3 regions of the Janthinobacterium sp. UMAB-60 genome follow, and region 3 is predicted to be linked to each of the others. Evidence: predicted binding sites of a transcription regulator. Region 3 holds the regulator's gene; each other region holds the start of a gene.

What was found. Region 3 encodes LexA, which represses DNA repair genes until DNA is damaged. Its sites were predicted from a motif close to ACTGTATNNNNATACAGT; they were not measured.
Region 1: K0F86_RS02105 (DNA topoisomerase IV subunit B) is a predicted target of LexA. The motif match lies at 2,754-2,771, and genes of this name have one in related genera.
Region 2: recA (recombinase RecA) is a predicted target of LexA. The motif match lies at 1,888-1,905, and genes of this name have one in related genera.

What each region holds. Positions count from the first base shown of each region.
Region 1 is NZ_LT607482.1:463,679-473,516, forward strand. It holds gene K0F86_RS02100 (molecular chaperone HscC) at 1-677, opposite strand, end outside; gene K0F86_RS02105 (DNA topoisomerase IV subunit B) at 677-2,674, opposite strand; gene kdpF (K(+)-transporting ATPase subunit F) at 3,138-3,227, shown strand; gene kdpA (potassium-transporting ATPase subunit KdpA) at 3,227-5,032, shown strand; gene kdpB (potassium-transporting ATPase subunit KdpB) at 5,042-7,120, shown strand; gene kdpC (potassium-transporting ATPase subunit KdpC) at 7,131-7,706, shown strand; gene K0F86_RS02130 (DUF4118 domain-containing protein) at 7,912-9,838, shown strand, end outside.
Region 2 is NZ_LT607482.1:253,216-263,053, reverse strand. It holds gene recX (recombination regulator RecX) at 29-484, opposite strand; gene recA (recombinase RecA) at 688-1,797, opposite strand; gene K0F86_RS01160 (response regulator transcription factor) at 2,047-2,781, shown strand; gene K0F86_RS01155 (sensor histidine kinase) at 2,778-4,310, shown strand; gene K0F86_RS01150 (DUF4212 domain-containing protein) at 4,303-4,617, shown strand; gene K0F86_RS01145 (sodium:solute symporter family protein) at 4,614-6,662, shown strand; gene K0F86_RS01140 (6-phosphofructokinase) at 6,779-8,005, shown strand; gene purM (phosphoribosylformylglycinamidine cyclo-ligase) at 8,185-9,228, opposite strand; gene K0F86_RS01130 (AI-2E family transporter) at 9,417-9,838, shown strand, end outside.
Region 3 is NZ_LT607484.1:347,820-357,657, reverse strand. It holds gene trpA (tryptophan synthase subunit alpha) at 1-158, shown strand, start outside; gene accD (acetyl-CoA carboxylase, carboxyltransferase subunit beta) at 354-1,226, shown strand; gene folC (bifunctional tetrahydrofolate synthase/dihydrofolate synthase) at 1,362-2,660, shown strand; gene K0F86_RS07495 (SPOR domain-containing protein) at 2,685-3,707, shown strand; gene K0F86_RS07490 (CvpA family protein) at 3,728-4,216, shown strand; gene purF (amidophosphoribosyltransferase) at 4,255-5,778, shown strand; gene K0F86_RS07480 (cystathionine gamma-synthase family protein) at 5,927-7,168, shown strand; gene lexA (transcriptional repressor LexA) at 7,235-7,870, opposite strand; gene rpsF (30S ribosomal protein S6) at 8,147-8,536, shown strand; gene priB (primosomal replication protein N) at 8,557-8,856, shown strand; gene rpsR (30S ribosomal protein S18) at 8,882-9,172, shown strand; gene rplI (50S ribosomal protein L9) at 9,200-9,655, shown strand; gene K0F86_RS07450 (replicative DNA helicase) at 9,791-9,838, shown strand, end outside.

The DNA of each region.
Region 1 (9,838 bases), on a different contig from region 3:
TCGAATAAACGGCTGCCGGCCGCGTCGCGCAAGCCGCTGCCGTCCAAAAAGGCGTCGACCAGCACCGTGACGAAGTCTTCGCCGCCCAAAAAATTGTCGCCGGCCGAGGCGCGCACTTCCATCACGCCTTCGAACAGCTCCAGGATCGACACGTCGAACGTGCCGCCGCCCAGGTCGAAGACGAGGAATTTGCTTTCCTGTTCCTTGTCGCGGATGCCGTAGGCCAGCGCGGCGGCCGTCGGCTCGTTCAGCAGCCGCTCCACGCGCAGGCCCGCCAGCTGGCCGGCGATGCGCGTGGCCTTGCGCTGCGCATCGCTGAAATACGCGGGCACGGTGATGATGGCTTCCTCGACCTTGTGACCCAAAAAGGCTTCGGCATCTTCCTTCAGCGCGCGCAGCACCATCGACGACAGTTCTTCCGGGCGGAATTGCTGCGTGCCGAGGGTGATCTTCTTTTCGCTGCCCATGTAGCGCTTGAAGACGGCCGCCGTCAGCTGCGGGTGCGTCTGCAGGCGTTCGCGCGCGGCGCGGCCCACCAGCACGCTGCCGTCGTCATCGATGCTGACGCACGACGGTGTCAGGTGCTCGCCCAGTGCATTCGGGATGATGGCAGCCTTGCCGTCGCGCCAGATGGCGACCAGGCTGTTGGTGGTGCCCAGGTCGATACCGATGATCATCAGATATCCGCCTCCGCCTCATTGCCGTGTTCCTCGATCCAGGCGCGGCGTCCTGCCGCTTCGCCCTTGCCCATCAACATGTTGAAGCGCGCGGAGGAAGTCATGTGGTCGATTTCGCCCAGAGTCACGGGCAGCAGGCGGCGCGTGTCCGGGTTCATCGTCGTTTCCCACAGCTGCTCGGCGTTCATCTCGCCCAGGCCCTTGAAGCGCGAGATCGACCAGGCGCCCTGTTTCACGCCTTCCTTGCGCAGCTTGTCCTCGATGGCGACCAGTTCGCCGTCGTCGAGCGCATAGATTTTCTGCATCGGCTTCTTGCCGCGCGCCGGCGCGTCCACGCGGTACAGGGGCGGGCGGGCGATGCAGATATGGCCCTTGTTGATCAGGGCCGGGAAGTGCTTGAAGAACAAGGTCAGCAGCAGTACCTGGATGTGCGAGCCGTCCACGTCCGCATCCGACAGGATGCAGATCTTGCCGTAGCGCAGGCCGGACAGATCGGGCGAGTCGCCCACGCCGTGCGGATCGACGCCGATGGCCACCGCGATGTCGTGGATCTCGTTATTCGCGAACAGGCGGTCGCGGTCCGTCTCCCACGAGTTCAACACCTTGCCGCGCAGCGGTAAAATCGCCTGGAATTCCTTGTCGCGGCCCATCTTGGCCGAACCGCCCGCCGAGTCGCCCTCGACGAGGAACAGTTCATTGCGTGCGATGTCCGACGATTCGCAGTCGGTCAGTTTGCCGGGTAACACGGCCACGCCCGAGGATTTTTTCTTTTCCACTTTTTGCAGCGAGCGCTGGCGCGACTGCGCCTGCTTGATCACCAGATCGGCCAGCTTCTTGCCATAGTCGACGTGCTGGTTCAGCCACAGTTCCAGCGGCGGCTTGGTGAAGGTCGAGACCAGGCGCACGGCGTCGCGCGAGTTCAGGCGTTCCTTGATCTGGCCCTGGAATTGCGGGTCCAGCACCTTGGCCGACAGCACGAAGGAAGCGCGCGCAAACACGTCTTCCGGCAGCAATTTGACGCCTTTGGGCAGCAGCGAGTGCATTTCGACGAAGTTTTTCACGGCGCCGAACAGGCCGTCGCGCAAACCCGATTCGTGCGTGCCGCCATTCGAGGTGGGAATCAGGTTGACATACGATTCGCGCACGATGGCGCCTTCTTCCGTCCACGCCACCACCCAGGCCGCGCCTTCGCCTTCGGCAAAGCCTTCCGAGTCAGGCCCCGCGTACTGCGCGCCTTCGAACAGGGGAATCAGGGTTTCGCCATTCGATACCTGCGCCAGCGTTTCGGTCAGGTAGCCGCGCAAGCCTTCCGCGTACTGCCAGGTCTGCGTATCGCCCGTCTTCGCGTTGGTCAAGGTGACGGTGACGCCCGGCAGCAGCACGGCTTTCGAGCGCAGCAGCCGTTGCAGCTCCGTTTGCGAGATGTTCGGCGAATCAAAGTATTTTGCATCGGGCCAGGCGGTGACGCGCGTACCGGATTTTTTTCCGTCGCGCGGGGCGGGGCGGGAATTCAAGGGCTCGATCACGTCGCCATTCGCAAACACCATGTGATGCAAGCCGTTGCCGTCGCTTTCCTTGCGCCAGACGGTGATTTCCAGGCGCGTCGACAGCGCATTGGTGACGGACACGCCGACGCCATGCAGGCCGCCCGAGAACGCGTAGGCGCCGCCCGAACCCTTGTCGAACTTGCCGCCCGCGTGCAGCCTTGTAAACACGATCTCCACCGTCGGTACGCCTTCTTCCGGGTGGATGCCGACGGGAATGCCGCGGCCATTGTCTTCGACGGTGATGCTGCCATCCGTATTTTGCGTGACGGCGATATGCGTGCAATGACCGCCCAGCGCCTCATCGGAGGCATTGTCGATCACTTCCTGAATGATGTGCAGCGGATTTTCAGTGCGGGTGTACATCCCCGGGCGCTGCTTGACGGGTTCCAGTCCTTTCAGGACACGGATGGATGATTCGCTGTAGTCGGATGCTGGTTTTTTAGTGGCCATACGTGTTCAAGCTAAGTAAAGACAGTGGTTGGAACGCCAGGCCGGGGCACTGCGGGGCGCAGTGACAACGGCGGCGATAACTGTATGAATATACAGTATATTCCGTCCAGCGTCACTGGCAGAGGGCAGTGCGGCAGGCTTGGCGTCCTTGTGCGGACGCTCGCGCATTCTATCTTGTCCAGCGAGCAATAGCGCTACTCCAGGGCAACAACAGTGCGCCGTGCGCGTGGTTTGGCGCCCATTGTGGACGATTTTATGCGGTAAAGCCGCCGTTTTTACATCTTGTTTACAAGCACCTCCCCAGTCTTTACGAATTTTTTAGACCCTTTTGGCTAATCTGCTCACTATCAAAACAAACCTGAATGAGGGTGGGAATGGATATCGTGTATCTCGGCTTGATTGCCGTTTTTTTCGTCGTGGCGGCCGGATTTGCCGTCGCCTGCGACAAATTAGGGAGCGTCAAATGAACGCGTTTTATGTGCTGGGCGCCGTGGTCTCGGCTGGCCTGCTCGTGTACCTGCTGGTGGCGCTGCTGAAGGCGGAGGAACTGTGATGACGACGCAATCGATATTGCTGCTGGTGGCCTTCCTGGCCGTACTGCTGGCCGCCGGCTATCCGCTGGGCCTGTATATGGCCAGGGTGGCCGGCGACGGCCCCGTGCGCGGCCTGGGCTGGCTGCAAAAGCTGGAAAACCTGCTGTACCGCTGGTCGGGCCTGCCCGCCGACAAGGCCATGGGCTGGAAAAGCTATGCCATCGCCCTGATCGTGTTCAACACGGTGGGCGCCGTTTTCGTGTACGGCCTGCAGCGCCTGCAGGGCTTCTTGCCCCTCAATCCACAGGGCCTGGGCGCCGTCAGCCCCGATTCCTCGTTCAATACCACCGTCAGCTTCGTCGCCAATACGAACTGGCAGGGCTACGGCGGCGAGCAGACCATGAGCTACCTGACCCAGATGCTGGGCATGGCATGCCAGAACTTCTTTTCGGCGGCCACCGGCATCGCCGTGATCTTCGCGCTGGTGCGTGGTTTCGCCTCGCGCTCGGGCAAGTCGATCGGCAATTTCTGGGTCGACCTGGTGCGTTCCACGCTGTACATCCTGCTGCCGCTGTCGCTGGCCCTGTCCGTCGTCTTCATGGGCGAAGGCATGATCCAGAATTTTTCCGCTTACAAGGAAGTGACCCTGCTCGACCACGTGGCGTATGAAACGCCGAAAGTGACGGCCGACGGCCAGCCAGTGCTGGATACGGCCGGCAAACCCGTGATGGAAGCGCAAGTGGCAACCACGCAGACGATCGCCATGGGTCCCGTCGCTTCGCAGGAATCGATCAAGCTGCTGGGCACGAATGGCGGCGGCTTCTTCAATGCCAATTCATCGCACCCGTATGAAAATCCGACCGTGCTGTCGAACTTCCTGCAGATGCTGGCCATCTTCATCATTCCCGCCGGCCTGTGCTTCACCTTTGGCCGCATGGTGGGCGACCTGCGCCAGGGCTGGGCCGTGCTGGCCGCCATGACCCTGATCTTTGTCGTCATGACGGCCGGCGTGATGAGCGCCGAGCAGCAAGCCAATCCGGCGCTGCAGGCGCTGGGCGTGGACCAGCAGGCCAGCAGCCTGCAATCGGGCGGCAATATGGAAGGCAAGGAAACGCGCTTCGGCATCAGCTCCTCGACCCTGTTCGCGGCGGTGACGACGGCGGCATCGTGCGGCGCCGTCAATTCCATGCACGACTCCTACATGCCCTTGGGCGGCATGGTGCCGCTGCTGCTGATGCAATTCGGCGAAGTGATTTTCGGCGGCGTGGGCACGGGCCTGTACGGCATGCTGATGTTCGCCATCCTGGCCGTCTTCATCGCCGGCCTGATGATAGGCCGCACGCCTGAATACCTGGGCAAAAAAATCCAGGCCTATGAAATGAAGATGGTGTCGCTGGCCATCCTGATTACGCCAGCCCTGGTATTGACGGGCACGGCGATCGCCGTGATGGTCGAACCGGGCAAGATCGGCGTGGCCAATCCGGGCGCGCACGGTTTTTCGGAGATCCTGTACGCCTTCACGTCAGCGGCCAACAACAACGGCAGCGCGTTTGCCGGCCTGTCCGCCAACACGCCGTTCTACAACGTGATGCTGGCGATCGCCATGTGGTTCGGCCGCTTCGGCGTGATCGTGCCCGTGCTGGCGGTGGCCGGTTCGCTGGCGGCCAAGCAGCGCCTGTCGGCCAACGCCGGCACCATGCCCACGCACGGCCCCATGTTCATCGGCCTGCTGATCGGCGTGGTGGTGCTGGTCGGCGTGCTCAATTACGTTCCCGCGCTGGCCCTGGGCCCGATCGTCGAACACCTGCAACTTTTTACAAAATAAGAGGCTACCATGTCACGCACAAGCCTGACCTTGTTCGATTCCGCATTGATTGGCCCCGCCATCGTCGATGCGTTCAAAAAACTTGACCCCCGCACGCAGTGGCGCAGCCCCGTGATGTTCGTCGTCTATGTCGGCAGCATCATCACGACGCTGCTGGCCATCCAGGCCCTGAACGGCCAGGGTGAAGCGCCGTTCGGCTTCATCATCGCCGTCGCCGTGTGGCTGTGGTTTACCGTGCTGTTTGCGAACTTCGCCGAAGCGCTGGCCGAAGGCCGCAGCAAGGCCCAGGCGGCCTCGCTGCGCGCCCTGAAGCAGACGGTGATGGCAAAGAAAATGCAAACGCCGAAGTACGGCACCTCCTGGCTGCCGACCCCGGCCACCGACCTGCGCAAGGGCATGACGGTGCTGGTCGAGGCGGGTGACGTGATTCCCGCCGACGGCGAAGTGACGGCCGGCGTGGCCTCCGTCGACGAAAGCGCCATCACGGGCGAATCGGCGCCGGTGATCCGCGAATCGGGCGGCGACTTTTCGGCCGTCACGGGCGGTACCCGCGTGCTGTCGGACTGGTTGCTGGTGCGCGTTTCCGTCAACCCCGGCGAAGCCTTTATCGACCGCATGATCGCCATGGTCGAAGGCGCCAAGCGCCAGAAGACGCCGAACGAGATCGCCCTGACGATCCTGCTGGTGGCCTTGTCGATCGTGTTCCTGATCGTCACCGTGACCTTGCTGCCGTATTCGCTGTTTTCCGTCGCGGCGGCCGGCAGCGGCACGCCGGTCACCATCACCGTGCTGATCGCGCTGCTGGTGTGTCTGATTCCGACCACCATCGGCGGTTTGCTGTCCGCCATCGGCGTGGCCGGCATGAGCCGCATGATGCAGGCCAATGTGATCGCCACCTCGGGCCGCGCCGTGGAAGCGGCCGGTGACGTGGACGTGCTGCTGCTCGATAAAACGGGCACCATCACCCTGGGCAACCGTCAGGCCTCGACCTTTGTGCCGGCGCCCGGCGTGACGGAGCAGCAGCTGGCCGACGCGGCGCAACTGGCCTCGCTGGCCGATGAAACGCCGGAAGGTCGCAGCATCGTCGTGCTGGCCAAGCAGAAGTTCAACATCCGCGAACGCGAGATGGCCAGCCTGCACGCCACCTTCGTGCCCTTCACGGCGCAAACGCGCATGAGCGGCGTGGATATCCCTGGCGATCAGCTGGTGCGCCAGTTGCGCAAGGGCGCGGCCGATTCCATGAAAAAGTATGTGGAAGCGCTGGGCCAGCCGTATCCGGCCGAGGTGGCGCGCGCCGTCGACGATATCGCGCGCCGCGGCAGCACGCCGCTGGTGGTGGTCGATGATGGCCGCGTCATGGGTGTCGTGGAACTGAAGGATATCGTCAAGGGCGGCATCAAGGAGCGTTTTGCGGAACTGCGCCGCATGGGCATCAAGACCGTCATGATCACGGGCGACAACAAGCTGACGGCTGCGGCCATCGCCGCCGAGGCTGGCGTGGACGATTTTCTTGCCGAAGCGACGCCGGAAGACAAGCTGAAACTCATCCGCAGCTACCAGTCCGAAGGCCGCCTGGTGGCGATGACGGGCGACGGCACCAACGATGCCCCGGCGCTGGCGCAGGCCGACGTGGCCGTGGCCATGAATTCGGGCACGCAGGCGGCGAAAGAGGCGGGCAATATGGTCGACCTGGATTCGAATCCGACCAAGCTGCTGGAAATCGTTGAAATCGGCAAGCAGATGCTGATGACGCGCGGTTCGCTGACGACGTTCTCGATTTCGAACGACATCGCCAAGTACTTCGCCATCATCCCGGCGGCGTTCGTGGGCACCTATCCGCAGTTGAAGGCGCTCGACATCATGCACTTGTCCAGCCCCGCGTCGGCCATCATGTCGGCCGTGATCTTCAATGCCTTGATCATTGTCGTGCTGATCCCGCTGGCGCTGAAAGGCGTGCAGTACCGGGCCATCGGCGCGGCCAGCCTGTTGCGCCGCAATCTGCTGATCTACGGCCTGGGCGGCATCATCCTGCCCTTCATCGGGATCAAGCTGATCGACATGCTGCTGTCCGCACTCAATTTAGTCTAAAGGAACCATCATGAGCACTATCGTACGTCCCGCCCTGGTCCTGTTTGCCGCGCTGACCGTGATCTGCGGCGTGGTCTATCCGTTTGCCACGGCCGGCATCGGACAGCTGGCTTTCAACGATGAAGCCAACGGCAGCATCGTCGAGCGTGGTGGCAAGCCCGTCGGCTCGATGCTGATCGGCCAGTCCTTCACCTCGCCCAAGTATTTCTGGGGCCGGCCATCGGCCACCGCGCCGATGGCGAACAATGGCGCCGGTTCGGGCGGCTCGAACCAGGGACCGAGCAATCCGGCCCTGGTGGACGCCGTCAAGGCGCGCATCGCGGCCCTGAAGGAAGCTGATCCCGGCAATACGCGCGCCATTCCCGTCGACCTGGTGACGGCGTCGAGCAGCGGCCTGGACCCGGAAATCAGCCTGGCGGCAGCCCTGTACCAGGCGCCGCGCGTGGCCCGCGTGCGCGCAGTGCCGCTGGCGCAGGTGGAAAACGCCATCGCCAAGTTGCAGAAAACCGCGTATATCGGCTTTTTCGGCGAACCGCGGGTGAATGTGCTGGAACTGAATCTGGCGCTCGATGCCATGGCAAAGTAAGCTGGCAACGGTGCGTAGGTCGGCAAACGTTGGCCTGGATCGGCGTAGGTCGGCTTAGCGCAGCGTAAGCCGACACCACCACCAGCCAGGCCAACAATGTCGTCGGATTACGCGCAAGCGCTAATCCGACCTACGTGCTTACGTCGCCGCTTGACGCCACGGCAAAATAACAAGATAGCATTACGCAAGAAGATTAAAATACAACATGCTCCCCAACGACAGCCAACGCCCCGACCCTGATGCCCTGCTGGCGCAAGTGCAGGCGCAGGAAAAGAAAGCCGCGCGCGGCCGGCTGCGCATTTACTTCGGCGCCTCGGCCGGCGTCGGCAAGACCTATGCGATGCTGGCGGCCGCCCGCAAACTGCTGGCCGATGGCCAGGATCTGCTGGTGGGCGTTGTGGAGACGCATGGGCGCCAGGATACGGCGGCCCAGCTGGACGGCTTGCCCGTGCTGCCCCTGAAGGCCATCGAGTACCGGGGCAAGACCTTGTTCGAGTTCGACCTGGACGAGGCCCTGTTGCGGGCGCCGTCGCTGATACTGATGGATGAACTGGCCCATTCGAACGTGGCGGGATCGCGCCATCCGAAGCGCTGGCAGGATGTCGAGGAATTGCTGGCGGCCGGCATCGATGTGCTGTCGACCGTGAATGTGCAGCACCTGGAAAGCCTCAACGACGTGGTGGGGGGGATTACCGGCGTGCGCGTGGCCGAAACCCTGCCCGACACGGTGTTCGACCGCGCCGATGAAGTGGTGCTGGTCGATATCCCCGCCGACGAACTGCTGCGCCGCCTGAAACAGGGCAAGGTGTATCAGCCGCTGCAGGCCGAGCGGGCGTCGCAGCATTTTTTCCGCAAGGGTAACCTGATCGCCCTGCGCGAACTGGCCTTGCGCCGCACGGCGGACCGGGTGCAGGACGACGTGCAGGCATACCGCGTCGAGAAATCCATCAATCCCGTGTGGAAGACGGGCGCCGCGCTGCTGGCCTGCGTGGGACCGCACGCGGGGGGCGAACACGTGATCCGCAGCACGGCGCGCCTGGCCAGCCAGCTGAACGCGGAATGGCACGCACTGTACGTGGAAACACCACGCCTGCAGCACCTGCCGGCACGCGAGCGCGAACGCATCCTGAAAACGCTGAAACTGGCGCAGGACCTGGGCGCGCGCACGGCCATTGTGCCGTCCGCCGACATCGCCGGCGCCGTCGTCGAGTATGCGCGCAATGCGAATATCTCGAAAGTCATCGTGGGCCGTGGCCGCGCCAGCGTACTGGCGCGCCTGTGGCAGGCGCCGCCGTCCGTGCGCATGGCCAGTCTGGCGCCCGATATCGATTTGATCGAGGTCGGCTTGCCACCAGCCGATGCGGCGCTGCGGCGCGCGGCGGGCGACGATGCGCAGGCGCCGCGCCGGCCATCGCGCCATTGGCGTTACCTGCTGGCCGCCGGTGCCAGCCTGGGCACGGCCCTCGCCTCGGTGCCCCTGCAACCCTACCTGGACCTGGCCAATATCGCCATGCTGTCGTTGTTGACGGTGGTGCTGGTGGCCGTGCGCCTGGGACGCGGACCGGCGGCGCTGGCCAGCCTGGTGGGCGTGGCCTGCTTCGATTTCATCTTCGTGCCGCCCCGTTTCTCGTTTGCCGTAGGCGATTTTCAGTACGTGATCACCTTTGGCGTGATGCTGGCCGTGGGCCTGATCACGGGCCACCTGACGGCCGGCCTGCGTTTCCAGGCGCGCGTGGCCTCGCACCGTGAAGCGCGCGCCCGCGCCCTGTATGAGTTTTCGCGTGAATTGTCCGGCGTGCTGCAGACGGAGCAGATTTTCGACATCACGAAAAGCGCCATCGAGCGGGCTTTTCGCGCGCGCGCCACCTTGCTTTTGCCTGATGACGAGGGCAGTTTGCAGACCCCGAACGGCGGCGAACCGCTCGACATCGGCATCGCGCAGTGGGCCTTCGACCATGCGCAGGCGGCGGGGACGGGCACGGATACCTTGCCGGCTTCGCCCATTTTCTACCTGCCGCTGATCGCGCCGATGCGCACGCGGGGCGTGCTGGCGCTGTTGCCGCTGGAGGCGCCAACGCACGGGCGCTGGCTGCTGGTGCCGGAACAGCGCCAGCACCTCGATACCTTTGCCG
Region 2 (9,838 bases), on a different contig from region 3:
CTGATCCTTGCTGTCAAGTTAACAAATATTACTCGTCTTCGGGCTCCAGGCCTTTCAAGGCCACCTGCACGGCGCGCTGCGAAAAGCCGCGCTGCATCAGGAAGCGCACCTGCTTGTTGCGCTGTTCTGCATCCTGCGCCACTGCACCGAATTTGCGGCGCCACACTTCGCAGGCGCGCGCGGTCTCGCCTTCGGCCAGGCCCGCCTTGAGTTCCTGCAGCGCCTCGCCTTTGACTCCATGGCTTTGCAATTCCGCCATGATGCGGCTATTGCCGAAACGCGCCGAGCGGCGGTGGATCAGCGACTCGGAAAAGCGCTCCTGCGACAGCCAGTTGGCCTGCTCCAGGCTGTCGAGCAAGGCTTCCACATCATCGCCTTCCTGCGCATGCCGCTGCAGCTTGCGCCGCAATTCCATGCGGCTATGCTCGCGCATCGACAGAAAGCGTAGCGCCCTGCCCTTCAGGCTTAGTTGTACTGCAGCCATACACCCACCTTGTCTTTCATTCCACGATCACAGCACCCAAACACAATCGCCGCCCGGCGCAACAGCGCGGGACGGCGATCATGGTCCTACCTTGCGGCAAACCATGCGTAGGTCGGATTAGGCCCCTTGGGCCGTAATCCGACAACATTGTTGGCGTCTGTGGTGTTGTCGGATTACGCGCGGCTTTGCCGCGCTAATCCGACCTACTCTGGCTTGGCTTCCGCCTTGGCAGCCTTGTCGGCGGCTTTATCGGCTTTATCGGCTTTTTCCGGCTTTTCAGCAGCCAGCGGCGGCAGTTCACGCACGCCCAGCGAAGCGCGGACCTTGTTTTCGATCTCGCGGGCCAGCGCCGGACGCTCTTGCAGGAAGGCGCGGGCGTTGTCCTTGCCCTGACCGATGCGTTCGCCGTTGTAGCTGTACCACGAACCGGATTTTTCGACGATCTTGGCATCCGAGCCCAGGTCCAGGATTTCGCCTTCGCGCGAGGTGCCGGCGCCGTACAGGATGTCGAAGTGCGCTTCCTTGAACGGTGGCGCGATCTTGTTCTTGACGACCTTGACCTTGGTTTCGTTGCCGATCACTTCATCGCCGGACTTGATCGAGCCGGTGCGGCGGATGTCCAGACGCACGGAAGCGTAGAATTTCAGCGCATTGCCGCCGGTGGTGGTTTCAGGACTGCCGAACATCACGCCGATCTTCATGCGGATCTGGTTGATGAAGATAACCAGGGTATTCGTGCGGTTGATGGAACCGGTCAATTTACGCAGGGCTTGCGACATCAGGCGCGCTTGCAAGCCTGGCAGGGAATCGCCCATGTCGCCTTCGATCTCGGCGCGTGGCGTCAGTGCGGCCACGGAATCGATGACGACCAGGTCGACGCTGCCCGAACGCACGAGGGCGTCGCAGATTTCCAGCGCCTGCTCGCCCGTGTCCGGTTGCGAGATCAGCAATTCGTGCAGGTTCACGCCCAGTTTTTGCGCGTAGCCGACGTCGAGCGCGTGCTCGGCATCGATAAAGGCGCACGTGCCGCCCAATTTTTGCATTTCAGCAATGGTCTGCAGGGTCAGCGTGGTTTTACCCGACGATTCAGGACCGTAGATTTCCACCACGCGGCCGCGCGGCAAGCCGCCCACGCCCAGCGCGATATCGAGGCCGAGCGAACCGGTCGACACGACTTGCACTTCTTCGATCACCGCGCTGGCATCCATGCGCATGACCGAACCTTTGCCAAACTGCTTCTCGATCTGCGCCAGTGCGGCGGCGAGCGCCTTGGCTTTTTCCGATGCGGGTACTACAGCTTTTTTATCGTCCATATGTTCTTTCAGCCGTTCTACAGTTGCGGACTCAGTGGAATCCGGCAGCCTGCGATAGCGCCAGTGGGTTAAATTCTTTACACAGACAGTACTGTATAAAAAAACAGTGATCAATGCAAGCGGAACGTGGATTTGTTTTGAAACAGATCAATACAAGCCTGGTTTTTCACAAAAACTATCCACCTTGCGGAAAATGAAACACAATACACACTTCAGATGTCCTGATGTTGCAAGCATAGGAAGTGCACCATGCGTATTTTACTTGCCGAAGATGACAGCGTGCTGGCCGATGGCCTGACCCGCTCGCTGCGCCAGTCCGGTTATGCAATCGACTACGTCAAGACCGGCCAGGAGGCCGATACGGCCCTGTCCACCCAGGAATTCGATCTGCTGATCCTCGACCTGGGCCTGCCGAAGATGTCCGGCCTGGAGGTGCTGCGCCGCCTGCGCGCGCGCGCCTCGCTGCTGCCGGTGTTGATCCTGACGGCCGCCGATTCCATCGAACAACGCGTGAATGGCCTCGACCTCGGTGCCGATGATTATATGGCCAAGCCGTTCGCCCTGTCGGAACTGGAGGCAAGAGTGCGCGCCCTGACGCGCCGCGGCGCCGGCGGCGGCGCCACCGTCATCAAGCACGGCCCCCTCAGCTACGACCAGGTGGGGCGCAGCGCCTACATCAACGACCAGATGCTCGACCTGTCGGCGCGCGAACTGGGCTTGCTGGAAATCCTGCTGGGCCGCACCGGCCGCCTCGTCTCGAAAGAGCAGCTGGTCGACCACCTGTGCGAATGGGGCGAAGAAGTGTCGAACAACGCCATCGAGGTGTATGTGCACCGCCTGCGCAAGAAGATCGAGGTGGGCGGCGTGCGCATCGCCACCGTGCGCGGCCTCGGCTATTGCCTGGAAAAATACTCGGAAGCGGCGCGCCTGAACGCCGAAGCGGGCGAGGCGGCAGTCCCGGCCAGCGGACCCGCCAGCAAGTGAAGGCGCGCGAAGCGCCAGCGGACGAGGTGGACGACGACGACTGGTTCGAGCCGCCCACCACCGAGCAGGATGACACCATCGAGCATTCGCTGTTTGGCGAAATCCTCGACTGGATGCTGGCGCCCTTGCTGCTGCTGTGGCCGATGAGCATCGCCATCACCTACCTGGTGGCCAAGGGCATCGCCAATCAACCGTTCGACCATGCGCTGGAAGACAGCGTGACGGTGCTGACGCAACAGGTCAAGCAAGCTGACGGCACGCTGCTGCGCCGCGTGCCGGACAAGAACAGCAGCGGCCGCGACTTTCTGCGCGGCGACGATGTCGACACCCTGTATTACCTGGTGGTGGGCGGGCGCGGCGAATACCTCGACGGCGACCGCGACTTGCCGCCGCCGCAAGAGCCCGACAAATACCGCAGCGGCATGGTGCTGTTTCGCAACGACACCATCCACGGCACGCCCGTGCGCGTGGCGTTTACCTATCTCGACATGCCGTCCGGCAGCGACGACGAACCGCGCCGCACGCTGGTGCAAGTGGCCGAGACGCTGGAAAAGCGCGCCCAGCTGGCCAATGAAATCATCAAGGGCGTGATCTTGCCGCAGTTCATCATCCTGCCCGTGATCCTGGCCCTGGTCTGGTTTGCCCTGGCGCGCGGCCTGTCGCCGCTGGCACAATTGCAGGAGCGCATACGCGCGCGACCGCCCGACGATTTGAGCCCCATCGAATCGGGCCAGGTGCCCGAGGAAATCACGCCACTGGTCGGTTCGCTCAACGAGATGCTGGCGCGGCTATCGCTGTCGATCGACATGCAGAAACGCTTCATCGCCGATGCGGCGCACCAGATGAAAACGCCGCTGGCCGGCATGCGCATGCAATCCGAGCTGGCCCTGCGCCAGACCGACCACGACGAGATTCACCGCTCGCTGCTGCAACTGGCGAAAAGTTCGGAAGCGGCCACGCGCCTGGTCAACCAGCTGCTGGCCCTGGCGCGCGCGGAAAACCAGCCGCAGGCGGGCACGGCGTTCGAGCCGATCGAGCTGAGCGAACTGGCGCGCGGCGTGGTGCAGGACTGGGTGCAAGCGTCGTTTGCCCAGCATATCGACCTGGGCTTCGAGCAGCCCGCGTATTCGATCATGATTTCCGGCAATGCCATGATGCTGCGTGAACTGCTGAGTAATCTGATCGACAATGCCCTGCGCTACACGCCGGCCGGCGGCAGCGTCACGGTGCGCGTGCGCAGCACCCTGGAACTGGCCATCCTGGAAGTGGAAGATACGGGCCCCGGCATACCGCAGGCCGAGCGGGCGCACGTGTTCGAACGTTTTTACCGCATTCTCGGCAGCAATGTCGATGGCAGCGGTCTGGGCCTGGCCATCGTGCGCGAGATTGCCCAGCAGCATGGCGCCGAAGTCGATATTTTTAACAATCCGCGCGCGCAGTCGCCGAAGCTGCCGGGCACCCTGCTGCGCCTGAGCATCGCCCTGTTGTTGCCGGACGCGCCAGAAGAGGATGACATCACGTATGGATAAGCCCAGCCTTCCCGCGGCGCCGCTGCGGCCGGCGCGCACGCCCGGCCCCGAGCTGCAGGCGCGCCTCGACGTGCACTGGCACAAGACGCGGCGCCTGACGGCCATCCTGCTGCTGATCTGGCTGCTGACGGGCTTCCTGACCGTGTTTTATGCCCGCGAACTGTTGCACCTGAACCTGTTCGGCTGGCCGCTGCCCTTCTATATGGCGGCCCAGGGCGCCTCGCTGGTGTATCTGGCCATCATCGCCTTCTATGCCTGGCGCATGCGACGCCTGGACCGGGATTTTCATGCCGAGGAGCAAACATGAGCGGCCAGCGCAGCTTCTTTGCGCGGCTGTGCCGCTACTACCTGCTATTTACCGCCGGTTTCGCCGCCTTCCTGCTGGCCCTGTCGGTGCTGGAACAGGAAGGCATGCCGCGCGCCTGGATCGGCTACCTGTTCATGCTGGTCACCATCACCCTGTACGCCACCATCGGCGTCATCAGCCGCACTTCGAACGTCACCGAATACTATGTGGCGGGGCGCAGGGTGCCGGCCATGTTCAACGGCATGGCCACGGCCGCCGACTGGATTTCGGCCGCCAGTTTCATCAGCCTGGCCGGCGGCCTGTACTTGAACGGCTTCGACGGCCTGGCCTTCATCATGGGCTGGACGGGTGGCTATTGCCTGGTGGCGCTATTGATCGCGCCCTACCTGCGCAAGTTCAGCCAGTACACGATTCCCGACTTCCTCGCCGCCCGCTACGCCAGCGGCACCGACAAACGGGGCGCCAGCGTGCGCGTGGTGGCCGTCGCCGCCACCATCATCGTCTCGTTTACGTATGTGGTGGCGCAGATCTACGCCGTCGGCCTGATCGCCTCGCGCTTCACGGGCGTGGATTTTTCCGTCGGCATCTTTCTGGGCCTGGCCAGCATCCTCGTCTGCTCCTTTCTGGGCGGCATGCGCGCCATCACCTGGACGCAGGTGGCGCAGTACATCATCATCCTCGTCGCCTTCCTGATTCCCGCCATGTGGCTGTCGGTCAAGCATGCGGACAATCCCGTGCCGCAGATCGCTTACGGCAAGGTGTTGCCGCAACTGAGCGCGCGCGAACACGTGCTGGAAACGGACCCGAAAGAAAACGAAGTGCGCGCCATCTTCCGCCAGCGCGCGCAAAGCTACCAGGCGCGCATCGCCGGCTTGCCCGGTTCCTGGGAGCAAGGCCGGCTGGCGGCCCAGCGCCAGCTCGATCATTTGCGCCAGCGCAATACCTCGCTGTTCGACATCCGCAACGCGGAGCGCTACCTGGTCGCCTATCCGAAAAGCCCGGACGAGGCACGCGTGCTGTGGCAGGCGGCGCAGGCGCAGAATCAGAAACGCGCCGAACCGATCATTCCGCACGCGCTGCCGTTTCCCGCCGCCGACCGCGAGCAGTCCGACATCAAGCGCAACAATTTCCTGGCCCTCGTGTTTTGCATGATGCTGGGCACGGCCGCCCTGCCGCATATCCTCATGCGATCCTACACCACGCCCTCCGTGCACGAAACGCGCGTCTCCGTGTTCTGGGCCCTGTTTTTCATCTTGTTGATCTATCTCACGATTCCCGCGCTGGCCGTGCTGGTCAAGTACGATATTTACTCGGCACTGGTCGGTACGCAATACACGAACCTGCCCACCTGGGTGTCGTACTGGGCCAATGTGGACAAGCTCAGTCCCCTGATCAGCATCGTCGACGTCAACCGCGACGGCATCGTGCAACTGGCGGAAATTTCCATCGACGCCGACGTGCTGGTGCTGGCCACGCCCGAGATCGCCGGCCTGCCCTACGTGATTTCCGGCCTGGTGGCGGCCGGCGGCCTGGCCGCCGCCCTGTCGACGGCGGACGGCTTGTTGCTGGCGATTTCAAATGCCCTGTCGCACGACATCTATTACAAGGTGGTCGATCCCAGCGCCTCGACGCAAAAGCGCGTGACGATTTCCAAATTGCTGCTGCTGGCCGTGGCCTTCATCGCCGCCTATGCGGCCTCGCAAAAGCCGGCCGATATCCTGTCGCTGGTGGGCGTGGCGTTCTCCCTGGCCGCCTCGACCCTGTTCCCGCCGCTGGTGCTGGGCGTCTTCTGGCAACGCGCCAATTACCAGGGGGCGCTGGCCGGCATGTTCACGGGCTTTGGCGTCTGTCTCTACTACATGCTGCACACGAGCACCATGCTGGGTGGCAATGCCAGCGGACAATGGTTCCATATCGCCCCCATTTCCGCCGGCATCTTCGGCGTGCCGGCCGGCCTGGCCGCCGCCATCCTCGTCAGCTGGCTGACACCGGCGCCGGGACGGCGCAGCAGGGGACTGGTGGAGCATATCCGGGCGCCGGAATGACAACGCGGCAAGGACTGGGCAAGGTGGAAGAATTCCTCGACAGAAATATCGGAAAAGACAGCGCCCCGGCAAAAAAGGAGTAGGCTGGAGGGCCGCTCCATTTACGAGGAAATCCCATGCCGTCTGGAAAAATTCTTGTTGCCCAGGGAGGCGGCCCCACCGCCGTCATCAACCAGTCGCTGGTGGGCGTGGTGCTCGAATCGCGGCGTTTTCAGCATGTCACGCGCGTGTATGGCGCGCTGCACGGCGTGCGCGGCATCGTCAATGAAGAATTCGTCGATCTGACGCAGGAAACCAGCCACAACCTGGAACTGGTGGCCGCCACGCCCTCGTCCGCCCTCGGCTCCACGCGCGACAAGCCCGATATTGCCTACTGCCAGCAAATCTTCGAAGTCTTGCGCGCGCACGAGATCGAACATTTCTTTTATATCGGCGGCAACGACTCGTCCGACACCGTGCGCATCGTCAGCGAGGAAGCGCACAAGGCCGGCTATCCATTGCGCTGCATCCACATCCCGAAAACCATCGACAACGACCTGGTCGGCAGCGACCACACGCCCGGCTTTCCCTCGGCCGCGCGCTTCGTCGCGCAGGCATTCGCCGGCGCCAACCTCGACAACGCGGCCTTGCCCGGCGTCTACGTGGGTGTGGTGATGGGCCGCCATGCGGGCTTTTTGACGGCCGCCTCGGCGCTGGGCAAGAAGTTCCCCGACGATGGCCCACACCTGATCTACCTGCCCGAGCGCGTCTTCGTGCTGGAGAAATTCCTGGCCGACGTGAAAGCCACGTATGAAAAATACGGCCGCTGCGTGATCGCCGTCTCGGAAGGCATCCACGACGCCTCGGGCGAACCGATCGCCAGCCTGCTGGCGAAACAGGTGGGCAATGAAGTGGAACGCGATGCGCACGGCAATGTGCAATTGTCGGGCACGGGTGCGCTGGCCGACCTGCTGTGCGACGAAATCAAGGCCAAACTGGGCATCAAGCGCGTGCGCGGCGATACCTTCGGCTATCTGCAGCGCTCCTTCATCGGCTGCGTCTCTGATGTAGATCAACGCGAAGCGCGCGAAGTGGGCGAAAAAGCCGTGCAGTTCGCCATGTGGGGCGACCGCGACGGTTCCGTCGCCATCAAGCGCACGGGCTTTTATTCCGTCGATTACGAACTGCTGCCCCTGACCGACGTGGCGGGCAAGACGCGCACCATGGAAGACGAATTCATCAGCGCCAGCGGCACGGACGTGACCGATGCTTTCAGGCTGTATCTGCGCCCGCTGCTGGGCTCGGGCATGCCCGATGCGTTCCGCCTGCGGGCCGCCAAGGTGGCGAAAGTACTCAAGCCTTAACTTTTCTTACAGTAGACTAAAGAGTAACAGGCGGCGCATTATTCCGCCGGTTCTCTAACTTAATTCCTTAATTTTACTTAATAAGTAAATAATCTTTCAAGATGCTTGGGTAAAGCAGAAGAGCAAAAAAAAGCGGCGATGCATTCGCATTCGCCGCTTTCGAAAACCATTGTTATGTCTTAGATCACGATCGTCTGGTGCTCATCACCCACGCGGGCGCGGATGGTGCCGATGCGCGAGACGCTTTCGCCGGCCGCTTGCAATTGCGCGATGGCGGCGTCCGCGTTTTCCTGCGAGACGATGACGGTCATGCCGATGCCGCAGTTGAAGACGCGGTGCATTTCGGCGTCAGCCACGCCGCCATGCTGTTGCAGCCACGTGAACAGCGGCGGCATGGTCCATGCCTTCGAGTCGAGCTCGGCCACCAGGCCAGGCTGCAGCACGCGCGGGATGTTTTCCACCAGGCCGCCACCGGTGATGTGCACCATGCCCTTGACTTCCATGGCGTCCATCAGCGCCAGCAGCGGCTTGACGTAGATGCGCGTCGGCTGCATCAGCACGTCGGCCAGTTTACGGCCGTGGAAGTCGCCTTCCAGGTCCGGTTTCGCCACTTCGATGATCTTGCGCACCAGCGAGTAACCGTTCGAGTGCACGCCCGACGAGGCCAGGCCCAGCACCACGTCGCCCGGGGCGATCTTGGTGCCGTCGATGATTTTCGATTTTTCCACGGCGCCGACGGCAAAACCTGCCAGGTCGTATTCGCCGGCCGGGTACATGCTCGGCATTTCCGCCGTTTCGCCGCCGATCAGCGCGCAACCCGCTTGTTCGCAACCCTGGGCGATGCCCTTGATGACGTCGGTGGCAATCGCCACGTCCAGCTTGCCGCAGGCGAAATAGTCGAGGAAGAACAGCGGCTCGGCGCCCTGCACCAGGATGTCGTTGACGCTCATGGCGACCAGGTCGATACCGACCGTGTCATGGCGGTTCAGTTCGAACGCCAGGCGCAATTTCGTGCCGACGCCGTCGGTGCCCGAGACCAGCACCGGTTCCTTGTACTTCTTGCTGATTTCAAACATGGCGCCAAAACCGCCCAGGCCGCCCATCACGCCTTCGCGCAGGGTGCGCTTGGCAAACGGCTTGATTGCTTCGACTAAAGCGTCGCCTGCGTCGATATCGACGCCAGCGTCACGGTAGGAAAGGGAAACATTAGAAGTCTGGTTCATGGTGTGGTGGCAGCGAAGGCGGTAAAATAGAAGGCGGATACCCGCCGGCACGCGCGCGCAAGCATGTTTTTCAACATCGTGCGGCAGGCTGCCAGCGGGTGAATTCGGTCGATCAAGACGCTATTTTATCAAACTGCCTCGCCATTTCGTAATTAACTGCCTTTTTTTAACGCAACAGCACAAACTACATGCCATTCGCCATCACCGCCGAGCAGAAGCAAACAGCATTTTGGATCGCGGTCTGGCTGGCATTCTTGCTGCTGCTCGTCAGCCTGGGCCCCATCCTGACGCCCTTCCTGGCCGCCGCCATCCTCGCCTACGTGCTCAATCCCGGCGTGGACCGCTTGCAACGCCTGCATTACAAGCGTTTTTACGTGCCCCGTCCGCTGGCCGTGCTGGTCGTCGTGGTGTTGTTTTTCCTCGCCATCACGGCGCTGGTGCTGATCGTCGTGCCCGTGTTGCAGAAGGAAATCCCATTGCTGCAGGCGCAGATCCCGCAGTTCCTGAACAAGGCGAATGATTTCCTGGCGCCGAAACTGCGCGACCTGGGCATCCGCGTGCGCCTCGATGGCACGGGCATCAAGCGCATGCTGGGCCAGCAGATGGCCAC
Region 3 (9,838 bases):
TCCGCGATGGCGCAACGGCCAAGGCCGTTGCCAAGGTGGCCGATGCCGTCGTGATCGGCAGCCGCATCATCCAGGAGATAGAAAACGCGCCGGCAGGTGGTGCCGTCGATGCCGTGCGCAGCTTTACGGCAGGCATCCGCGCCGCTCTGGACGCCTGAGCAAGCTTGCCGTTTACGCAAGATGCGTTGGCGGCAAAGTTCGACAGCCCGGCGATAAACGGCTACACTTCGGCCACTGAATGCCCGTTATTGTGCAATAGATAAAATTTTTGGTGGCGCCCTGCGGGGCGTCGCCGTTGACCGTCTGCCGGGGGCGTCCACCGACGCTACCCTACAAGGGCCCAAGGAGAAAATATGAGTTGGTTGGAAAAACTGCTGCCACCGCGCATACAGCGTTCTGATGCTGCCGCGCGCAAGACCATGCCGGAAGGCCTGTGGGTCAAGTGCCCGTCGTGCGAAGCCGTGCTGTACCGTACGGACCTGGAATCGAATTTGCACGTGTGCCCGAAATGCGATCACCACATGCGCATCCGCGCGCGCGAACGCCTCGACAGCCTGCTCGACGCGGGTGGCCGCTATGAAATCGGCCAGGAAATCCTGCCTGTCGATACCTTGAAATTCAAGGATAGCAAGAAATACCCGGACCGCCTGAAGTCCGCCATGGAAGCGACGGGCGAGACGGATGCGATGGTCGTCATGGGCGGCGCCATCATGAGCCTGCCAGTGGTCGTGGCGTGCTTCGAATTCGAATTCATGGGCGGCTCCATGGGCTCCGTCGTGGGCGAGCGCTTCGTGCGCGGCGCGCAGATCGCGCTGGAACAGAAAGTGCCGTTCATTTGCATCACCGCCACCGGTGGCGCGCGCATGCAGGAAGGCTTGCTGTCGCTGATGCAGATGGCGAAAACCACGGCCATGCTGACCAAGCTGTCGGAAAAGAAATTGCCATTCATCAGCGTGCTTACCGACCCGACCATGGGTGGCGTGTCCGCCTCGTTCGCCTTCATGGGCGACGTGGTGATCGCCGAGCCGAAAGCGCTGATCGGCTTTGCCGGCCCGCGCGTGATTGAAAACACCGTGCGCGAAAAACTGCCGGAAGGCTTCCAGCGCGCCGAGTTCCTCGTCACCAAGGGCGCCGTCGACATGATCGTCGACCGCCGCAAGATGCGCGAAGAAATCGCCCGTCTGCTGGCCTTGTTGCAGAACCAGGCTGTGGAAGTCTTGGCGTAATTGTATTGAATGGAGTAATGTCCATTTGCCCGAACCCGTGAGCCGCTGGGGTCGGACCCTGAGGGTCCGACCCCAGATGTTGTTTAGGGTTAGCTGTTTCTTTGCCTCGCGCATCCTTACCTCAATAAGTCTCCCATGCAAAACCTCCCCACCACCTTGCCGGACTGGCTCGCCATGCTGGAAACCCGCCATTCGGAAACCCAGATCAACATGGGCTTGGACCGCGTGCAAGCCGTCAAGGCGCGCATGCAACTGGCGTTTACTTGCCCCGTGATCATGGTGGCGGGCACGAATGGCAAGGGTTCCACCTGCGCCATGCTGGAATCCGTGCTGTTGCGTGCCGGCTACAAAGTGGGGCTGTACATCAAGCCGCACTTCCTCGATTTTAACGAGCGCGCGCGCGTGCTGGGCGAGATGGCCAGCGACGAACAGCTCGTTGCCAGCTTCAATGCCGTCGAAGCCGTGCGCGGCGACACGCCGCTCACATATTTCGAATTCACCACCCTGGCCATCCTGCACCTGCTGTCGCAGGCCAAGCTGGATGTGGCCATCCTGGAAGTGGGCCTGGGCGGGCGTCTCGATGCCGTCAACGTGATCGACGCCGATGTGGCCATCGTCACCAGCGTCGACATCGACCATACGGATTACCTGGGCGACACGCGCGAAGCGATCGGCTTTGAAAAGGCCGGCATCTTCCGCCCGGGCAAGGCGGCCATCTGCAGCGACCCCGTGCCGCCGCAGTCGCTGATCGACCATGCCGAGGCCATCGGCGCCGACCTGTGGCTGATGGGCCGCGATTTCAACTATTCGGGTGACAAGCAGCAGTGGAACTATGGCGGGCGCGAGCAGCGCCGCAATTCGCTTGCGTATCCAAGCTTGCGCGGTGCCAACCAGATCCTCAATGCGACGGCCGTGCTGGCCGCGCTGGAAGTGCTGAAGCTGACACTGCCCGTGGGCGCGCAGGAAGTGCGCACGGGTCTGGTGACGGTGGAATTGCCGGGCCGCTTCCAGGTCTTGCCTGGCCGCCCCAGCGTGATCCTCGACGTGGCGCACAACCCGCACGCGGCGTCGGCGCTGAACCAGAACCTGGGCAATATGGGCTATCACCCATACACCTATGCCGTGTTCGGTTCCATGCACGACAAGGATATCGATGGCGTGCTGGCGGCGATGAGCGAACACGTCGACCACTGGTGCCTGACGGGCCTGCCGTCGCCGCGCGCGGCCACGGCTTCCGAGCTGGCCGCCAAGGTGCAGATCATGCTCGAAGATAAGCCCGACAGCAGCGAGCATACTGTGTCTATTTTCGATGATCCGGCACAAGCTTTTGCAAATGCAATGAGCCGGGCCGGTGAGAATGATAGAATTGTGGTCTTTGGTTCTTTCCTCACCGTCGCCGGCGTGATGAAGGCCCGAAAATCCTCACTTCACTGAAACGCACTCGACTGAAAATCACGCATGGGCTTGTTCTCGAAACTGTTTAAAAACAAGCAAGAATCCTCTGGCGAAGACAGCGGCTTTTATGTCCCTGGCGAAGCACAGTCGCCGACCCGCAAACGCGCCGCCAACACCTCCGGTGGTGGCGGATCGCGCCGTGGCGGCAAGGAAGCGCCGGACCCGGTCTTGCCTGAAAAAAAGCGCGCCCGCCGCCGCCTGGTCGGTGCCATCGCCCTGGCCCTGGGTGTGGCTGTCGGCTTGCCGATGCTGCTCGATTCCGAGCCGAAAGCGCCATTCAACGATATCGCCATCGACATTCCGTCGAAAGAAAAGGCCGCCGCGCCTGCGCCTGCGCCCGTGCCGGCCGTGCCCGCTCAGGCGGCAGCGCACAATGGCCTGGACCAGTCCGAGGAAATCATCGACGCGCCCCTGCCGCCTGCGGCCAAACCCACGCCGGCACCAGCAGCGGCACCGGCCCCCGTGCTGGCCGCCGTCCAGCCTGCGCCGGTCAAGCCGGCCTATGTGGAACCGAAACCCGAGCCCAAGCCTGAGCCCAAGCCTGTCAAGGTGGAGCCGAAGCCTGAGCCGAAACATGAAGCCAAGCCGGAACCGAAGCACGAGGTCAAGGTGGAATCGAAGCCTGAACCCAAGCATGAGGTAAAACCGGAAGCCAAGCCTGAACCGAAGCCTGCCAAGCCGGCGCAATCGGCCGACGATGCCGCGCGCGCCATGGCGATTCTGGAAGGCAAGCCACTCGATAAGCCGCAAGAGAAAGCGCAAGAGAAAGCGCAAGACAAGGCACACGACGCCGGCAGCGGCAAGTTCGTGGTGCAGGTGGCGGCTCTGGCGACGCAGGACAAGGTCGATGAATTGCAGGACAAGCTGCGCGAAGCGGGCATCAAGTCCTATACGCAGAAAGTCTCCAGCCCGTCGGGCGAGCGCATCCGCGTGCGCGTGGGCCCGTTCGGCAGTCGCGAAGACGCCGAAAAGACCCGCGCCAAGCTGCAAAAGCTGGGCCTGGGCGGCAGCCTGGTGCCGGCTTGATGTTGCAAGGCTGAACGGGCGTGACGATCTTCGATTACCTGGTGCTGTTCGTGCTGGTGACGTCCGTGCTGATCAGCATGATGCGTGGCCTGGTCAAGGAAATACTGTCATTGGTCAGCTGGATCGTGGCTTTCGTCATCGCCAACGCGTATGGCGCCACTCTGGCGAAATTCCTGCCGGAAGCCGTGCCGGGCGAAGCCGTCCGCCTGTTGCTGGCCTTCGTGGTGCTGTTCATCGGCGTGCGCATTTTGATGGGATTGCTGTCCATGACGGTCGACGCACTGGTCAAGGTGACGGGCCTGAGCCTGGCCGACCGCACCTTGGGCAGCCTGTTCGGCGTGGCGCGGGGGCTGGTGATCGTGCTGACCGCCGTCATCTTGTGCGGCATGACGTCCATACCGCAGCAGCCATTCTGGAAAAACGCGCTGCTCAGTCCGTTCGCGGAGCAGGGCGCGCGCGCCATCAAGCCTTATCTGCCTGCCGCTTACGCGCAGCATGTGAAATTTTGAATTTTTTTAAAATCAGTAGCACAGTTTAGGAGCACACCATGTGTGGCATCGTCGGCGTCGTTTCCCATCAACCTGTCAATCAATTGCTCTATGATGCATTGTTGCTCTTGCAACATCGCGGTCAGGACGCGGCAGGGATTGCGACCAATCACAGCAGTATGTTTTCCATGCACAAAGCCAATGGCCTCGTGCGTGACGTCTTCCGTACGCGCAACATGCGTTCGCTGCAAGGCACGACGGGCATCGGCCATTGCCGCTATCCGACGGCCGGTTCGTCGAGCGAAGAGGAAGCACAACCGTTTTATGTGAATGCGCCGTTCGGCATTACCCTGGCGCACAATGGCAACCTGACCAACTGGGAACAGTTGAAGCAGGAAATGTTCAAAAATGACCGCCGCCACATCAATACCGATTCCGATTCGGAAGTGCTGCTCAATGTGCTGGCGCATGAAATCCAGGAAGCGACGACGGGCCTGAATCTGGACCCGGAAGCCATCTTCAAGGCCATCACCGTGCTGAATCGCCGCGTCAAGGGCGGCTACGCCGCCGTGGCGCAAATCGCCGGCGTGGGCTTGCTGGCCTTCCGCGACCCGCACGGCATCCGTCCGTTGTGCCTGGGCATCAATGAAACGGAGCAAGGCCCCGAATACCTGATCGCCTCCGAATCCGTGGCCCTGGAAGGCATGGGCTTCCGCTTCGTGCGCGACATCGGTCCCGGCGAAGCCGTCTTCATCGATGCCGACAAGAAATTGCACAGCGCCCAGTGCGCCGACAACGCCAGCCTGAATCCGTGCGTGTTCGAATTCGTCTACCTGGCCCGTCCCGACTCCGTCATCGACGGCGCCTCCGTGTACGCCACGCGCCTGAAAATGGGCGAATACCTGGCTGAAAAGATCCGTGCCGAATTGCCGGACGTGCATATCGACGTGGTCATGCCGATTCCCGATTCCTCGCGTCCTGCCGCCATCCAGCTGGCACTGGCGCTGAACCTGGAATACCGCGAAGGCTTCATCAAGAACCGCTACATCGGCCGCACCTTCATCATGCCGGGCCAGGCGGCGCGCAAGAAATCCGTGCGCCAGAAGCTCAACGCGATTCCGTCCGAATTCAAGGATAAAGTGGTGTTGCTGGTCGACGATTCCATCGTGCGCGGCACGACCAGCCGTGAAATCGTGCAGATGGCACGCGAAGCGGGCGCGACGAAAGTCATCTTCGCCTCGGCCGCGCCACCGGTGATTTACCCGAACGTGTACGGCATCGACATGCCGACGCGCGATGAGCTGATCGCCTATGGCCGCACGACGGAAGAAGTGTGCCGTGAAATCACGGCCGACTATCTGGTGTACCAGGATATCGGCGCGTTGAAGCAGGCGATCGCCGACGTCAATCCTGCCCTGGTCAATTTCGAGGCGTCGTGCTTCGATGGCGTGTACGTGACGGGCGACGTGTCGCAGGAATATCTGGACCGCCTGGAATATGCGCGCCACCATCCGAAGGCGGCAGCGCCCGAAGATACGCCACGTTCCCAGCTGAACCTGAACCTGGCGACGACAGAAGCATAAGTAACCTGCCCGGCCGATGCCGGGCTTTTTTTCGGGGTCAGACCTTCAGGGGAATGCGCGCCAGTGGTGCGCATTCCGATCCCGCAGGGACTGACCCCAGCATTTGCCTTGGGGTTAAGCGGCAAATCGAATATCCGGAACTTCCACCATGACCACCAAAAAAAACTACGGCTTTACCACCACCATCCTGCATAACGACCGCCGCAAGGGTATCGAGCATGGCTCGCTGCACAAGCCTGTGCACACCTCCGTCGCGTTCGGCTACAGCGACGCACGCCAGCTCGCTTCCGTGTTCCAGGGCAAGGAGCCGGGCTTTCGCTATGGCCGCCAGGGCAATCCCACCGTGTCCGCGCTGGAAGACAAGGTCAACCAGATGGAAGACGGCGTGGCGACCCTGTGCTTCGCCACCGGCATGGGCGCCATCGGCGCCGTGGTGCAGTCGCTGCTGCGCGCGGGCGACCATGTCGTGTCGTCGGCCTTTTTGTTTGGCAACACCAACAGCCTGTGGCAAACGGTGACGGGGCAGGGCATCGCCGTCTCCTTCGTCGACGCCACCGAGGTGGCCAATGTGGCGGCCGCCATCACGCCGGCCACGCGCATCGTGTTTGTTGAGACCATCGCCAATCCGCGCACGCAGATCGCCGACCTGAAAAAGATCGGTGACTTGTGCCGCGAGAAGGGCATCCTGTACATCGTCGACAACACCATGACGACGCCTTACCTGTTCCGCCCGAAAGCGGTGGGCGCGGGGCTGGTGGTCAATGCGCTGACGAAATCCATCGGCGGCCACGGCAATGCGCTGGGGGGCAGCTTGACGGACACGGGCGTGTTCGACTGGACGCGCTACCCGAACATTTTCGACAATTATAAAAAAGCGGCGCCAGCCCAGTGGGGCATCGCGCAAATCCGCGCCAAGGCCTTGCGCGATTTCGGCGCATCGCTGGGGCCGGAAGCGGCGCACCATATCGCCGTCGGCGCGGAAACCATGGCCTTGCGCATGGACCGTACCTGCTCGAACGCCCTGGCGCTGGCCAGCATGCTTGCCGCCGACCCGCGCGTCGCGGCCGTGCATTACCCGGGCTTGCCCTCGCACCCGCAGCACGCGCTGGCGACGGACTTGTTCCGCAGCTATGGCTCGCTGTTCAGCTTTGAATTAAAAGAGGGCATCGATTGCTTCGATTTCCTCAATCGCCTCAATCTTGCTATTCCAGCGAGCAACCTCGGTGATACGCGCACCCTGGTCATTCCTGTCGCCCACACGATCTTTTATGAGATGGGTGCCGAGCGCCGTGCCAGCATGGGCATTGCCGAGTCACTGATCCGCGTGTCGGTTGGTATCGAGGACGAGGTTGATTTGCTCGAGGATTTTAGCAACGCGCTGGAGGCATAAAACGCCAGGGCAATAAAAAAGGGCCGCAACAGTCATGCTGTTGCGGCCCTTTTTACCTGCGGTGGTTTAATGCCAGCTGCGCATCAAGCCTACCGCTAAACCTTCCAGAGCAAACTCATCTTCCGGCGACACGGTGATGACCTTGAAGTCGGGGTTTTCCGGCAGCAGTTCGATGACGGAACCCGTCTTCTTGTAGCGCTTGACGGTGACTTCGTCGCCGATGCGGGCGACGACGATCTGGCCGTTCTTGGCGCTGTCGACCTTCTTCACGGCCAATAAGTCGCCATCCATGATGCCGGCGTCGCGCATGGACCAGCCGCGCACCTTCAGCAGGAAGTCGGGCTTGGCCGAGAACAGGGCCGGGTCGACGTTGTAGCTTGCCTCCAGGTTTTCCTGTGCCAGGATGGGCGAGCCTGCCGCCACCCGGCCGATCAGGGGCAGCGACATCAGCAGTGCCGCCGGCACTTTCGATGCCTGCGCTTCGGCCGCCGCGCCGATCAGGCGGATGCCGCGCGAGGTACCGGGCGAAATCTCGATCGCGCCCTTGCGGGCCAGGGCCTGCAAATGCTCTTCGGCCGCATTGGCCGATTTGAAACCCAGTTCATTGGCGATTTCGGCACGGGTGGGAGGAAAACCCGTGTTTTCAATCGCGTCCTTGATCAGGTTCAGGATTTGTTCTTGTCGTGCTGTCAGCTTGATCATGAGCGGTGGGTGCATACTAAAATGCTGTCTATATGAACAGTCTGTATTTTTGTACAGTATCGCCCACTATGCAAGGGGATTTCCGTCATTTGCGCGAATTTCGTGCGAAATACCGGAATGGGCAGGAAAAAACGCCTGACCTGCCCCGTGCGCGGGCCGCTTGTTGAAGGAATGATTGAAACGTTTGCAAAAGGCGGTTATAATCTTCGGCTGACCTTCCCACACCCGTCTTGACGCCGGGGTGGGCGATTATCAATCCGACCTGAAGGAGTTTGCATGCGTCATTATGAAATAGTCTTTATCGTCCATCCGGACCAAAGCGAGCAAGTGCCCGCGATGATCGAACGCTACAAAGCCAGCGTAACCACCCGCGGCGGTTCGGTTCACCGCGTGGAAGATTGGGGCCGCCGTCAAATGGCTTACTCGATCCAAAAGCTGCCTAAAGCACACTACATCTGCCTGAACATCGAATGCGACAACGAGACCCTGGTCGAGTTGGAAACAGCATTCAAATTCAATGATGCCGTGTTGCGTCACCTGACCGTTAAAATGAAGAAAGCTGAAACAGCTCCTTCGCCGATGATGAAATCGGTACAACGCGAAGACGCGGCCAAAAGCCACCGCACCGAAGCACCAGCAGCCGCTCCAGTCGCAGCCGCAGCTTAATTCTTGACCAGGATCGTGCGCTGAACCAGCTACAAGTTACCGCCATCATTGCCGAGCGCGAAATATTGCGCTATACCCCGGCAGGGCTGCCGATTGTGAATGCAGTATTGCAACACAGTTCGCAGCAGATGGAAGCAGGGATTGCCCGTTTGACCGAGTTTGATGTTGCCGCGCTAGCCGCTGGCGAAATCTCAGGCCGGTTCAGCCAGGCAAGCTTGGGTGGGGTGTATCAGTTCACGGGTTTCCTGGCCAGGAAGAGCCGCAACAGCAAGAGTTTGGTGTTTCACATCATTGATTTTAGTGCAGTCAATTCTGACTAGCGCATTTTAGATACAGGAGCCTGACATGGCATTCGGTAAAAAGTTCGACAAAAATAAGCTCAAGCTTAAAGAAAAACGCAAACAGCAAAACCCTTTGTTCAAACGCAAGAAGTTCTGCCGCTTCACTGCAGCTCACGTTGAGCAAGTCGACTACAAAGACGTCGACACGCTGAAAGACTTCGTCCAGGAAAACGGCAAGATCATGCCAGCACGCCTGACCGGTACCAAAGCGCACTACCAGCGCCAAGTCGACACCGCAATCAAGCGCGCTCGCTTCCTCGCGCTGCTGCCATACACCGATCTGCACCACGCTTAATCGGTCAGATATTCCTGGAGAAGAACTATGCAAATCATTCTGTTAGAAAAAGTTGTTAACGTCGGTAACCTCGGCGAAGTCGTCAAAGTCAAAGACGGTTACGCACGTAACTTCCTGATCCCGCAACGCCTGGCACGTCGTGCCACGGCAACCGCTGTGGCTGAATTCGAAGTCAAGCGCGCCGAACTGGAAAAAGCTGCTGCCGCCAAACTGGCCGCATCGCAAGCCCAGGGCGAAAAACTGAGCGGCCTGACCGTTCAAGTTGCTCAAAAAGCTGGTGTTGATGGCCGTCTGTTCGGTTCCGTCACCAACTTCGACATCGCTGAAGCGCTGACCAAGCAAGGTTTTGCTGTTGAAAAAGCACAAATCCGCATGCCTACCGGCCCGCTGAAGATCGTTGGCGAGCACAACGTTTCGGTTGCTCTGCACACCGACGTGGTTGTGGAAGTTGTTATCGCTGTCGTACCAGACGCGAACGCGTAATCGTCTGCGGGCCTGGCCCGCAAGCATTGCCGCACTATGAAAAGCCGGGTTCGCCCGGCTTTTTTGTGGCCTTTTTTTCGCTCAATTTCAGCCCTTTATTTTTGCCAGCACGCCGAAGCGGGTATAATTCGCGCCATGAACGCCCCCTCTGATCCGCAACTGGATTCCCTCCGTATTCCGCCG